DNA from 2 places in the Gordonia ajococcus genome. Region 1 is predicted to be linked to the other one. Evidence: riboswitches for the same ligand, from Rfam matches in the RefSeq annotation. Region 1 holds a riboswitch; the other holds the start of a gene.
What was found. Region 1 has a riboswitch for cobalamin ahead of GAA2_RS05045 (FecCD family ABC transporter permease). Riboswitches for the same ligand answer to the same signal wherever they lie in the genome.

Region 1 (4,686 bases):
GTCGACCTGCGGGCCGTATTCGAGTCGGAGAACGTCCTTGTCGCGCGCGAGCGCGCTGACGGCGACCATCTTGTCGCGTGCGCCGGCCGCCAGCGCGATCGCGATCATCCCGCCGTCGTTGGCGAACAGCCGATCGAGAGGCTGGTCGAAAGTGACCTCGGCGCCGCAGTTGGTGACGGTCACGGTGTCGGATGCGGTGGCGTCGGACTCGGTGCCGCAGCCTGCGGCCACCCCTAGGAGAACGGTTACGGCGGCGAGTGTGGGTGCGACTCGGGTGATGGTGCGGTTCATCGGTTTTCCTTGCTGGTGTGGGCCTGCTGCGCAGTGATGGGAGAGTTCAACAGGAGATGCGGGAGACCGGTCTCGGGGTGCGACACGACGGTGCCGGACACATCGAAGACCGAGGTAAGCAGATCGGGTGTCAACACCTCGACCGGCGGGCCGTGCGCGGTGATGCCGCCGTCGAAAACGACAGCGACGGAGTCGAAATGGCGGAGGACGAGGTCCAGGTCGTGCATGGCGGCGATGACCGTGGCGTCGAGGTCGTCGAGGATCTGCATCAACCGCAGCCGCCAGGCCGCGTCGAGATGGTTCGTCGGCTCGTCGAGAACGACGATCGGCGTCTGCTGGGCGATCGCGCGGGCGAGCACGACTCGATGCCGTTCGCCGCCCGACAGATGCATACACGACCGGCGTTCCCAACCGCCCAGTCCCACCTGCTCCAAAGCGGACCGGATGATCTCGTGGTCGTCGGAATTGCCTGTGGACCAGGCAGACCGGTACGGCGTGCGTCCGAGGCCGACCGCTTCGGCGACCGTGAGTTCGGACGACGGATGTTCATCCTGACCGACGACCGCGATCGACAGCGCACGACGCCGCGCGGGAAGACGATCGAGATCGTCGCCGGCCAACCGGATACGCCCGGTCGCCGGTCTCTCGAGACCGCACAGGGTCCGGAGCAACGTGCTCTTCCCCGCCCCGTTCGGGCCGACGATGGCGAGGCGGGTTCCGGCCGGGACGTCGAGGTCCACCTCGCGCAGGATCGTGCGGCCCCCACGACGACAGCTGACGGCGCTCGCGCACAGGGTCATCGAACGTGTGCCGGAGCTCATCAGGACCCGCCGCCGAACACGTACTGGCGTCGTCCCATCAAGAACAGGAAGATGGGTGCGCCGATCAGTCCGGTCACGATGCCCAGCGGCATCTCGCGTGGTGAGGCCGCCACTCGTGAGATGACATCGACCCACACGAGGAACAGGGCACCGCCGCAGACCGCGACGGGGATCATCGCCCGGTGCGTCGCGCCGACCAGCAGGCGAGCGGCGTGGGGGACGATCAATCCCACGAATCCGATTCCGCCCGCGACCGCGACCAGGACTCCGACGAGAATGCCCTGGACCGCGAACAACGCGTTCCGCATGGCACGCACGGGAACCCCGAGGGACGTCGCGGTGGCCGTGCCGGCCGCGTAGGCGTCGAGCCAGGAGTGGATCGCCAGCATCGCGAACACCGTGAGGGCGACGACGACGCCGGCGATCTGGACTTTCGCCCAGGTCGCGCCGGCGACGCTGCCCAGCATCCAGAACATCACGTTGTCGGCGGCATGCGGGTCCGCGGACGTGAACACCAGCAACGAGGACAGCGCCATGAACGCCGACGACAGCACCACCCCGGAGAGGATCAGGCGCAAGGCGGTCAGTCCGCCCTGCGCCCGGGCCACCGCGTACACGGTGACCGACGCCACGAGTGCGCCGACCAGGGCGCCGCCGGACAACGCCCAGACGCCGAGGGCGGCAAACGAACCGAGCGTGATGACGGCCGTGGCGCCGACCGCGGCTCCGGCGGACACGCCCAGAAGGTACGGCTCGGCGAGCGGATTGCGGACAAGGGCCTGCATGACTGCACCGGCGAGGGCCAGACCGGCGCCGACGATCGCCGCGAGAACCGAACGCGGCAAACGTAGATCCCAGACGATGACGGAGTGCGCGGCGTCGAGCTCGTCACCCCGGAGACGCCCGGCGACGGTACGCCAGACATCACCGATGGGTATGGTCTCGGCGCCGAAAGCGGTGGCGACAGTAATGCTCACCAGGGTGAGAACGAGAAGGATCAGGGCAAGAGGCATCGACGGAAGTCGCCCTACCGACGTGTCGGTGGCGATCATCGTCGTGCCGTCAGGAGGACGGGGCACGGGTGGTACTGCCTTCGGTCTGGGCATCTGTGCGCGAGATACCGGGTGGACTCGACGAGAACGGCAGGTATTCGGACTCGGGTTCGTCCGAACCCGACGCCTTCCCGGGTTGCCCCAGTGGCTTGATGTCGGGTCCGTCCCCCATACCGCTGCGCGCCAGTCCTGGATTCGCACCAGGTTCCCTGGCACCCGCTTGTGCAGGTGCGACCGATCTCTCCGGTGAGGTTAGCAATACGGACACCGAGGCCCCACCGTCGCGTAGCCGGGCGAGTGTTGCCCGGAGGTCGTAGGCTGGGGCCGGCAGAGCAACGACCACACGCGAATCGAACCGAGGCGGACGGTGATCCGATGGACGGACGGCCCACGAAACTGGCCATCATCGGCGCGGGCGCGGTGGGCACCGCGATCGCCTACTCAGCACTGATCCGGGGGGTCGCGCGGACCGTCGCCCTGCTGGACATCAAGGCGACGAAGGTCACCGCGGAAGTGCTCGACCTGTCGCACGGTCTCGAGTTCGTGCCCCGTGCCGACATCATCGGCTCCGACGACGTGTCGGTGTGCGCCGGCGCCGACGTCGTCGTGTTCACGGCCGGCGCCAAGCAGAAGCCGGGTCAGTCGCGTCTCGAATTGGCCGAGGCGACAATAGGTTTGACACGATCGATTCTGCCCGGTGTGCTCGAGGTCGCGCCGAATGCGATCTACCTCATGGTGACCAACCCGGTCGACGTCGTCACCTACGCCGCCCAGCGGGTCACCGGCCTGCCGTCGAATCGGCTGTTCGGTTCCGGAACCGTTCTCGACTCGTCGCGCTTGCGGTTCCTCATCGCGCAGCACTGCGGTGTGGCGGTCCAGAGTGTGCATTCCTATATCGTCGGCGAACACGGCGACAGCGAGATCCCGCTGTGGTCTTCGGCGACGATCGGCGGGGTGCCGCTGACATCCTGGAAGGCCTTGCCCGGCCGACCGGCCATGGACTCCGTTGCCCGCGAACGCATTCGGTCTGAGGTCGTGCACGCCGCCTACGCGATCATCGAAGGCAAGGGTGCGACCAACTACGCCATCGGCCTCGCCGCCACCCGGATCGTCGAAGCTGTGCTCGGCGACGAACACCGGGTGCTGCCCGTCTCGACGGTCGCCTCCGGGTTCCCCGGGCTCGAGGACGTATGTCTGTCCCTGCCGACGGTCGTCGACCGCGGTGGTGCGCAGACGCGACTCGAGGTGCCGCTGTCGCCGGACGAGGAGGCGGGTCTGCTCGCATCGGCCGAGACCCTGCGCGGGATGCAGGCGCGATTCGGGTTGTAGCGCGCTCCTTCGGTCCCGTGACGACCTTGCATGGCGCACTGTCCATCGGCCGGACCAATCCCGCGACACAACGCGGATACCGACGACGCTGCCGGGTTAGCTTTGCCTGGTCACATCGGTCTAGGGAGAGTTCGACGATGAGTGCTTCGCGAAAGATGGTTCTGGGGTTCGTCGCTGCGGCGTCGATGGCAGTCGCGCCGCTGATGGTCGCGGCACCCGCGTCGGCCGCGACCGACTACGCCAACTGCACGGCACTCAACGCCGACTACCCGCACGGCGTCGGCGAGCCCGGTGCCGTCGATTCGACCTCCAGCACCCCGGTCACGAACTTCACCGTCGACCAGGCCCTCTACGACGCCAACGACGAGAGCGATCGCGACAAGGACGGCATCGCCTGCGAGAAGCAGTGACCGCGATTCCACTCCGGTGACGTGTTCACCCCGCGTCGTGTTCGGCGAGACCCGCGCGACATCGCCCGCTGGTTGTCCGCGGGCGGAGCTCCCGACCCTGGCCTTTCCGGCCCGTCGGCGGCCCGATGGAACCGATCGGGCCGCTGGATAGTCTGAAATACATGCGCGACGACAAGCTGCTCACCCGGATCTCCGCCCTCCTGCGACAGGCGGAGAACACCGACAACGAGCACGAAGCCGAGACGTTCATGCAGGCCGCACAGCGTCTGGCCACGGCGTCGTCGATCGATCTCGCCGTGGCCCGCGCGCACGATCCGGCCGCCCGCAAGAAGGCCACCCCCATCTCGCGGCAGATCAAGATCGGCGAGCCGGGCAAGCGCGGCCTGCGCACCTACGTGCAACTGTTCGTGGCCATCACCGCGGCCAACGACGTGACCGTCGACGTCGCGAGCAACTCGACCTTCGTCCTCGCCTACGGCTACGAGGCCGACATCGACGCCTGCGAGGCGCTCTACACGTCGCTGATCATCCAGATGGTCGCCGCCAGCGACGCCTACCTGAGGTCGGGGGCGTACAAGGGCGAGACATTCGCGCGGGTCGTCACGAAGGGCAGCGGATGGCGTGCCCGCCGGGTGATCGAGGAGAAACCGCTGTCGCCCATCACGGCGCGACTCAACTTCCAATCGGCCTTCGCCGAACGCATCGGCAAGCGGCTCACCGAGGCGCGCGACGCCGCCCGCGAAGAAGCCCTCGCCGCCGAGCGGAGGTCCGGTGAGCCCGAAC
Region 2 (4,686 bases), 720 kb from region 1:
CCCGGGGGCGCAGTTCGGCGAACTCGTCGGAAGGGAACCGTCCGGCGATGAGATCGAGCGTCGCGTCGAAGACCCCGCGTCCGAGATCTTTGTAGGGAGCGGCCCGGCGGACCACCTCGTACCAGTGGTCGACCTCGAGATCGTCGACGGCGGCGGCCGCGATGGTCTGCTGGGCAAGGATGTCCAGGGGATTCTGGGGAACCTTGATCTCCTCGATCGCACCGTCGAGCATGCGCTCGACGGTGACCGTGCAGTGCAGCAGGTCGGTGCGGTGTTTGGGGTAGAGGATGCCCTGGCTGATCTCGCCCACCTGGTGGCCCGCGCGGCCGATACGTTGCAGACCGCTCGCGACCGACGGCGGTGCCTCGACCTGGATCACCAGATCCACCGCACCCATGTCGATGCCGAGTTCCAGCGAACTGGTCGCCACCACGCACGCGAGACGACCGGCCTTGAGGTCGTCTTCGATCTGGGCGCGGTGCTCCTTGCTCACCGAACCGTGGTGGGCACGCGCGAGAACGGCTTCGGCGCCGGAGCTCGCCCCGCTGCCCATCACGAACGCCGGGGCCCCGCCCGCGACCGTCGGATTGGCCCTGGGTTCGGTGGTTGTGCCTTGTCGCCCGGCGTGGATCTCGTTGAGCCGCGCGGTCAGCTTCTCGGCGAGGCGTCGCGAGTTCGCGAACACGATCGTCGCCCGGTTGGCCTCGATCTGGTCGACGATCGACGCCTCGACGTACGGCCACAGCGAACCGGCGGTGGGAGAGAAGGCATCGTCGAGTTCGGCCGGGTCGGCGCCGTCGGGACCGGGGGCCGGCGGGATGTTGGCCATGTCCTCGACCGGGACGTCGACGCGGAGGTCGAAGGTCTTGTCGGCCTTCGGTTTGACCACCTGGCACGGGGCCGACCCGGACAGGAACCCGGCGACGACCTGGGGTGGCCGCACGGTCGCCGACAGGCCGATCCGCTGAGCGGGTTTCTCGAGCAGTTCGTCGAGGCGCTCGAGGGTCAGCGCCAGGTGCGTGCCGCGTTTGGTCGCGGCGACCGCGTGCACCTCGTCGACGATGATCGCCTCGACGTTCGTGAGACTCTCCCGCGCCGCCGAGGTCAGCATGAGGTAGAGCGACTCCGGGGTGGTGATCAGGATGTCGGGCGGGGTCTTCACCAGGGCGCGGCGGTCGGCCGCCGAGGTGTCGCCGGAGCGGACGCCGACCGTGATGTTCGGTTCGGGCAGGTTCAGTTCCTGCGCGGCGCGGGTGATGCCGGTGAGCGGCGCGCGCAGGTTGCGCTCCACGTCGACGGCGAGCGCCTTCAGCGGCGAGATGTAGACGACCTTCGTGCCCGGACGGCGTGCAGCGGTGTCGGCGGCGAGCCGGTCGAGGGCCCAGAGGAACGCCGCCAGGGTCTTGCCGGAGCCGGTCGGTGCGATGACCAGCGTGTTCGCGCCGTCGGCGATCGAGGTCCAGGCGCCCTTCTGCGCCGCGGTCGGCTTGGTGAACGCCCCGGTGAACCATCGCCGGGTGGGGGCGGTGAAGCGGTCGAGTACCGAAGGGCGGGGCATCTCTCCACTATGTCTCACATGTGTGACAGGTCGGGGTATACAGTCATCTCACGCCTGTACGGGGAATCCGGTGAGAATCCGGAACGGTCGCGCCACTGTGAACGACGAACCGGACGCGGTCGAGGATTTCGACGGTGCCTGGGGAAGACATGAGTCAGGATGCCGTGCCGGCGAGTAACTGATCCACCACACTCACCGACGCGAGATCGGCGAAAGGACATCCCGATGACAGCTCCCCGTACGTCCGAAGCAGTCACACCCGCACCGCGCGCTCTCGCGGTACCGAATCTGTCGGTCGCCGGCGCGGCGCTCTGGCTGAGCCTCACCGTGCTGCTGGCCGGGCTCGCCTACTACTTCCTCGGCTACGACCAGGGTGTCGTCTCCGTCTTCGGCGAGGACACGCACGTGCACGAGTTCGTGCACGACGCCCGCCACTTCCTCGGCTTTCCCTGCCACTGAGTCGTTCTGACCCGATCGGTAGGGACAAGTTCACATGGAGAAGAGATTCATCGGCGCAGGCCTGCTGTCGGGCCTGATCGCCGGCATCCTGTCGTTCGTCTTCGCACGGTTCTACATCGAACCCGTGGTGTCGAAGGCCGTCGACTACGAGGGCGCCCGCTCAGAGGCCGAGGAGACACTGGCCCATGCCGCCGAGGCGGGTGGCCACCACCACGGCGACGGCGGTGAGGTCTTCACCCGCGCCATGCAGGAGAACCTGGGCGCCGGCGTCGGCAACCTGGTGTTCGCGCTGTGCATGGGGGCGTTCTTCGCGGTCGCCTTCACCGTGCTGTGGAGCTACCTCGGCAACCGGTATCCCGCCACCGATGCCCGCGCGGTCGCCGGAGTGATCGGTGCGATCGGTTTCGTGGCCGTCTTCGGCGTGCCGTTCTTCGCCTACCCGGCCAATCCGCCGGCCGTAGGGGACGACGACACGATCGGGGATCGGACCGGCGCCTTCCTGACCATCACCGTCGTGTCGCTGGTGCTGGCGATCGCAGCCGTCGTACTCGCGCTGTGGCTGCGTCCGCGGATCGGCGGGTTGGTGTCGGCGGTCGTGGGCGGCGCGGCGTATCTGACAGCGGTCGGTATCACGATCGCGTTCCTGCCGTCGTTCAGCGAGGTGCCCGATCCGGTGCGCGACGAATCCGGTCGGATCGTGTTCCCGGGATTCCCGGCGGATGTGGTCGCCGACTTCCGCGTGTACACGATCACCAACCAGGTCATCCTGTGGACGGTGCTGACGGTGACCTTCGCGCTGATCCTCGGCGCGATGGCGCGGTCGAAGAACCCGACCGCGCGCCGGACGGTCGACGCCGCCGAGAACTGAACGGGCCCGGACGTTCTCATGCAGATCATCACCGCCGGGCGCGCCGGTCCCAACAGATCGGTGCGCTTCGGCGGTGATGCGCCGCTGGACGAGCGCGGGCGGCGCGACATCGAAGCGCTCGCCGCATCGGTCGCCGGACCGGTGACGCTTTGCGGACCCGAGGCCGCGACCCGCGAGACTGCCCGGCTCCTGGGCGGGCGGCCGGAAGTCGACGACGCGCTCCGGACACTCGACGTCGGTTCCTGGGCGGGATCGACGCCCGAGGAGATCGACCCGCGCGACCTCGCGGCCTTCTTCACCGACCCGGCGGCCCGACCCCACGGCGGCGAGAGCGTGGCGGTATTCGTGCGCAGGGTGCACGCCTGGCGCGACCACCACGACACCGCGATGGCCTCGATCGTGGTCGCGATGCCCGTCGCCCAGGCGCTCCTGTGCGACGACCCGGGCCGATACTTCGGGATCGAGGTCCGTCCGGCGGCCTCCTACCTCTGGTCGAGACCCTGAAGAAACGAATTCGCGCAGACGTACCTAGACATCCTGAGTGACTCCTGACACAGTTGAGTCGGCAAAACTGAAACGTGTTCGCCCCGGCGGGCACCGGTCTGGGAGAGTGACGATGTTCGAGTGGTCCGAAGAAGATCTGATGGTGCGGGACGCGCTGCGCGCGTTCATCGACAAGGAGATCCGGCCACATCTCGACGAGCTCGAGTCCGGCGTACTGCCCCCGTACGACATCACCCGCAAGCTGCTGTCGACCTTCGGGGTCGATGCGATGGCCAAGGATGCGCTGGAGAAGGAACTCGCCGCAGAAGCCAACGGGGAGAAGAAATCTTCCGGTGACGGCGGCGGTATGGGCGGCTCGATGTTCATGATGGTCAACATCGAGCTCGCGGGTGTGTGCCTGGGCCTCGTCGCGTCGCTGGGTGTGAGCATGGGCTTGACCGCCTCGACGATCCGCGGCAAGGGCACGCTCGCGCAGAAGAAGCGCTGGCTGCCCGAGCTGGTCACGATGGAGAAGGTCGGCGCCTGGGCGATCACCGAACCCGATTCGGGCTCCGACGCGCTCGGCGGCATGAAGACGACCGTCCGCCGCGATGGTGACGACTACATCCTGAACGGGCAGAAGACGTTCATCACCAACGGCCCGTACGCCGACACCATCGTCGTGTTCGCGAAACTCGACGACGGCAGCGGAACGCCGATGCGTGACCGCAAGGTGCTGTCCTTCGTCCTCGACAAGGGGATGCCGGGGCTCACCCAGGGCAAGCCGTTCAAGAAGATGGGCATGATGAGTTCGCCGACCGGTGAGCTGTTCTTCGACAACGTCCGGGTCGGCAAGGACCGTCTGCTCGGCGAGACCGAGGACACCGGGGGAGATTCCCGTGGTTCCGAAGGCGCGAAGGCCGGCTTCACCGCCGAACGTGTCGGCATCGCCGCACTGTCGCTGGGCATCATCAACGAGGCGCAGCGACTGTCGATCGACTACGCCAAGACGCGCAAGCTGTGGGGTCAGGAGATCGCCCAGTTCCAGCTCATCCAGCTCAAGCTCGCCGAGATGGAGATCGCCCGGATCAACGTGCAGAACATGCTCTTCAGCACGATCGAGCGGGGCAAGGCGGGTAAGCCGCTGAGCCTGTCGGAGGCGTCGGCGATGAAGCTCTACTCGTCGAAGGCCGCCACCGACGTGGCGATGGAAGCCGTTCAGCTGTTCGGCGGCAACGGGTACATGGCCGAGTACCGGGTCGAGCAGCTCGCGCGAGATGCGAAGTCGCTCATGATCTACGCCGGCAGCAACGAGATC

Region 2: it holds a riboswitch for cobalamin, as region 1 does, so the genes downstream of both, GAA2_RS08365 (CbtB domain-containing protein) here and GAA2_RS05045 (FecCD family ABC transporter permease) in region 1, are expected to answer to the same signal.

The regions. Positions count from the first base shown of each region.
Region 1 is NZ_CP052884.1:1,097,434-1,102,119, forward strand. Features, by position in the region: partial or broken gene GAA2_RS05035 (ABC transporter substrate-binding protein) at 1-291, opposite strand, end outside; gene GAA2_RS05040 (ABC transporter ATP-binding protein) at 288-1,112, opposite strand; gene GAA2_RS05045 (FecCD family ABC transporter permease) at 1,112-2,164, opposite strand; cobalamin riboswitch at 2,236-2,418, opposite strand; gene GAA2_RS05050 (L-lactate dehydrogenase) at 2,540-3,493, shown strand; gene GAA2_RS05055 (excalibur calcium-binding domain-containing protein) at 3,631-3,903, shown strand; gene GAA2_RS05060 (DUF2786 domain-containing protein) at 4,065-4,686, shown strand, end outside.
Region 2 is NZ_CP052884.1:1,819,468-1,824,153, forward strand. Features, by position in the region: gene GAA2_RS08360 (ATP-dependent helicase) at 1-1,558, opposite strand, end outside; cobalamin riboswitch at 1,569-1,745, shown strand; gene GAA2_RS08365 (CbtB domain-containing protein) at 1,784-2,017, shown strand; gene GAA2_RS08370 (CbtA family protein) at 2,052-2,885, shown strand; gene GAA2_RS08375 (histidine phosphatase family protein) at 2,904-3,389, shown strand; gene GAA2_RS08380 (acyl-CoA dehydrogenase family protein) at 3,502-4,686, shown strand, end outside.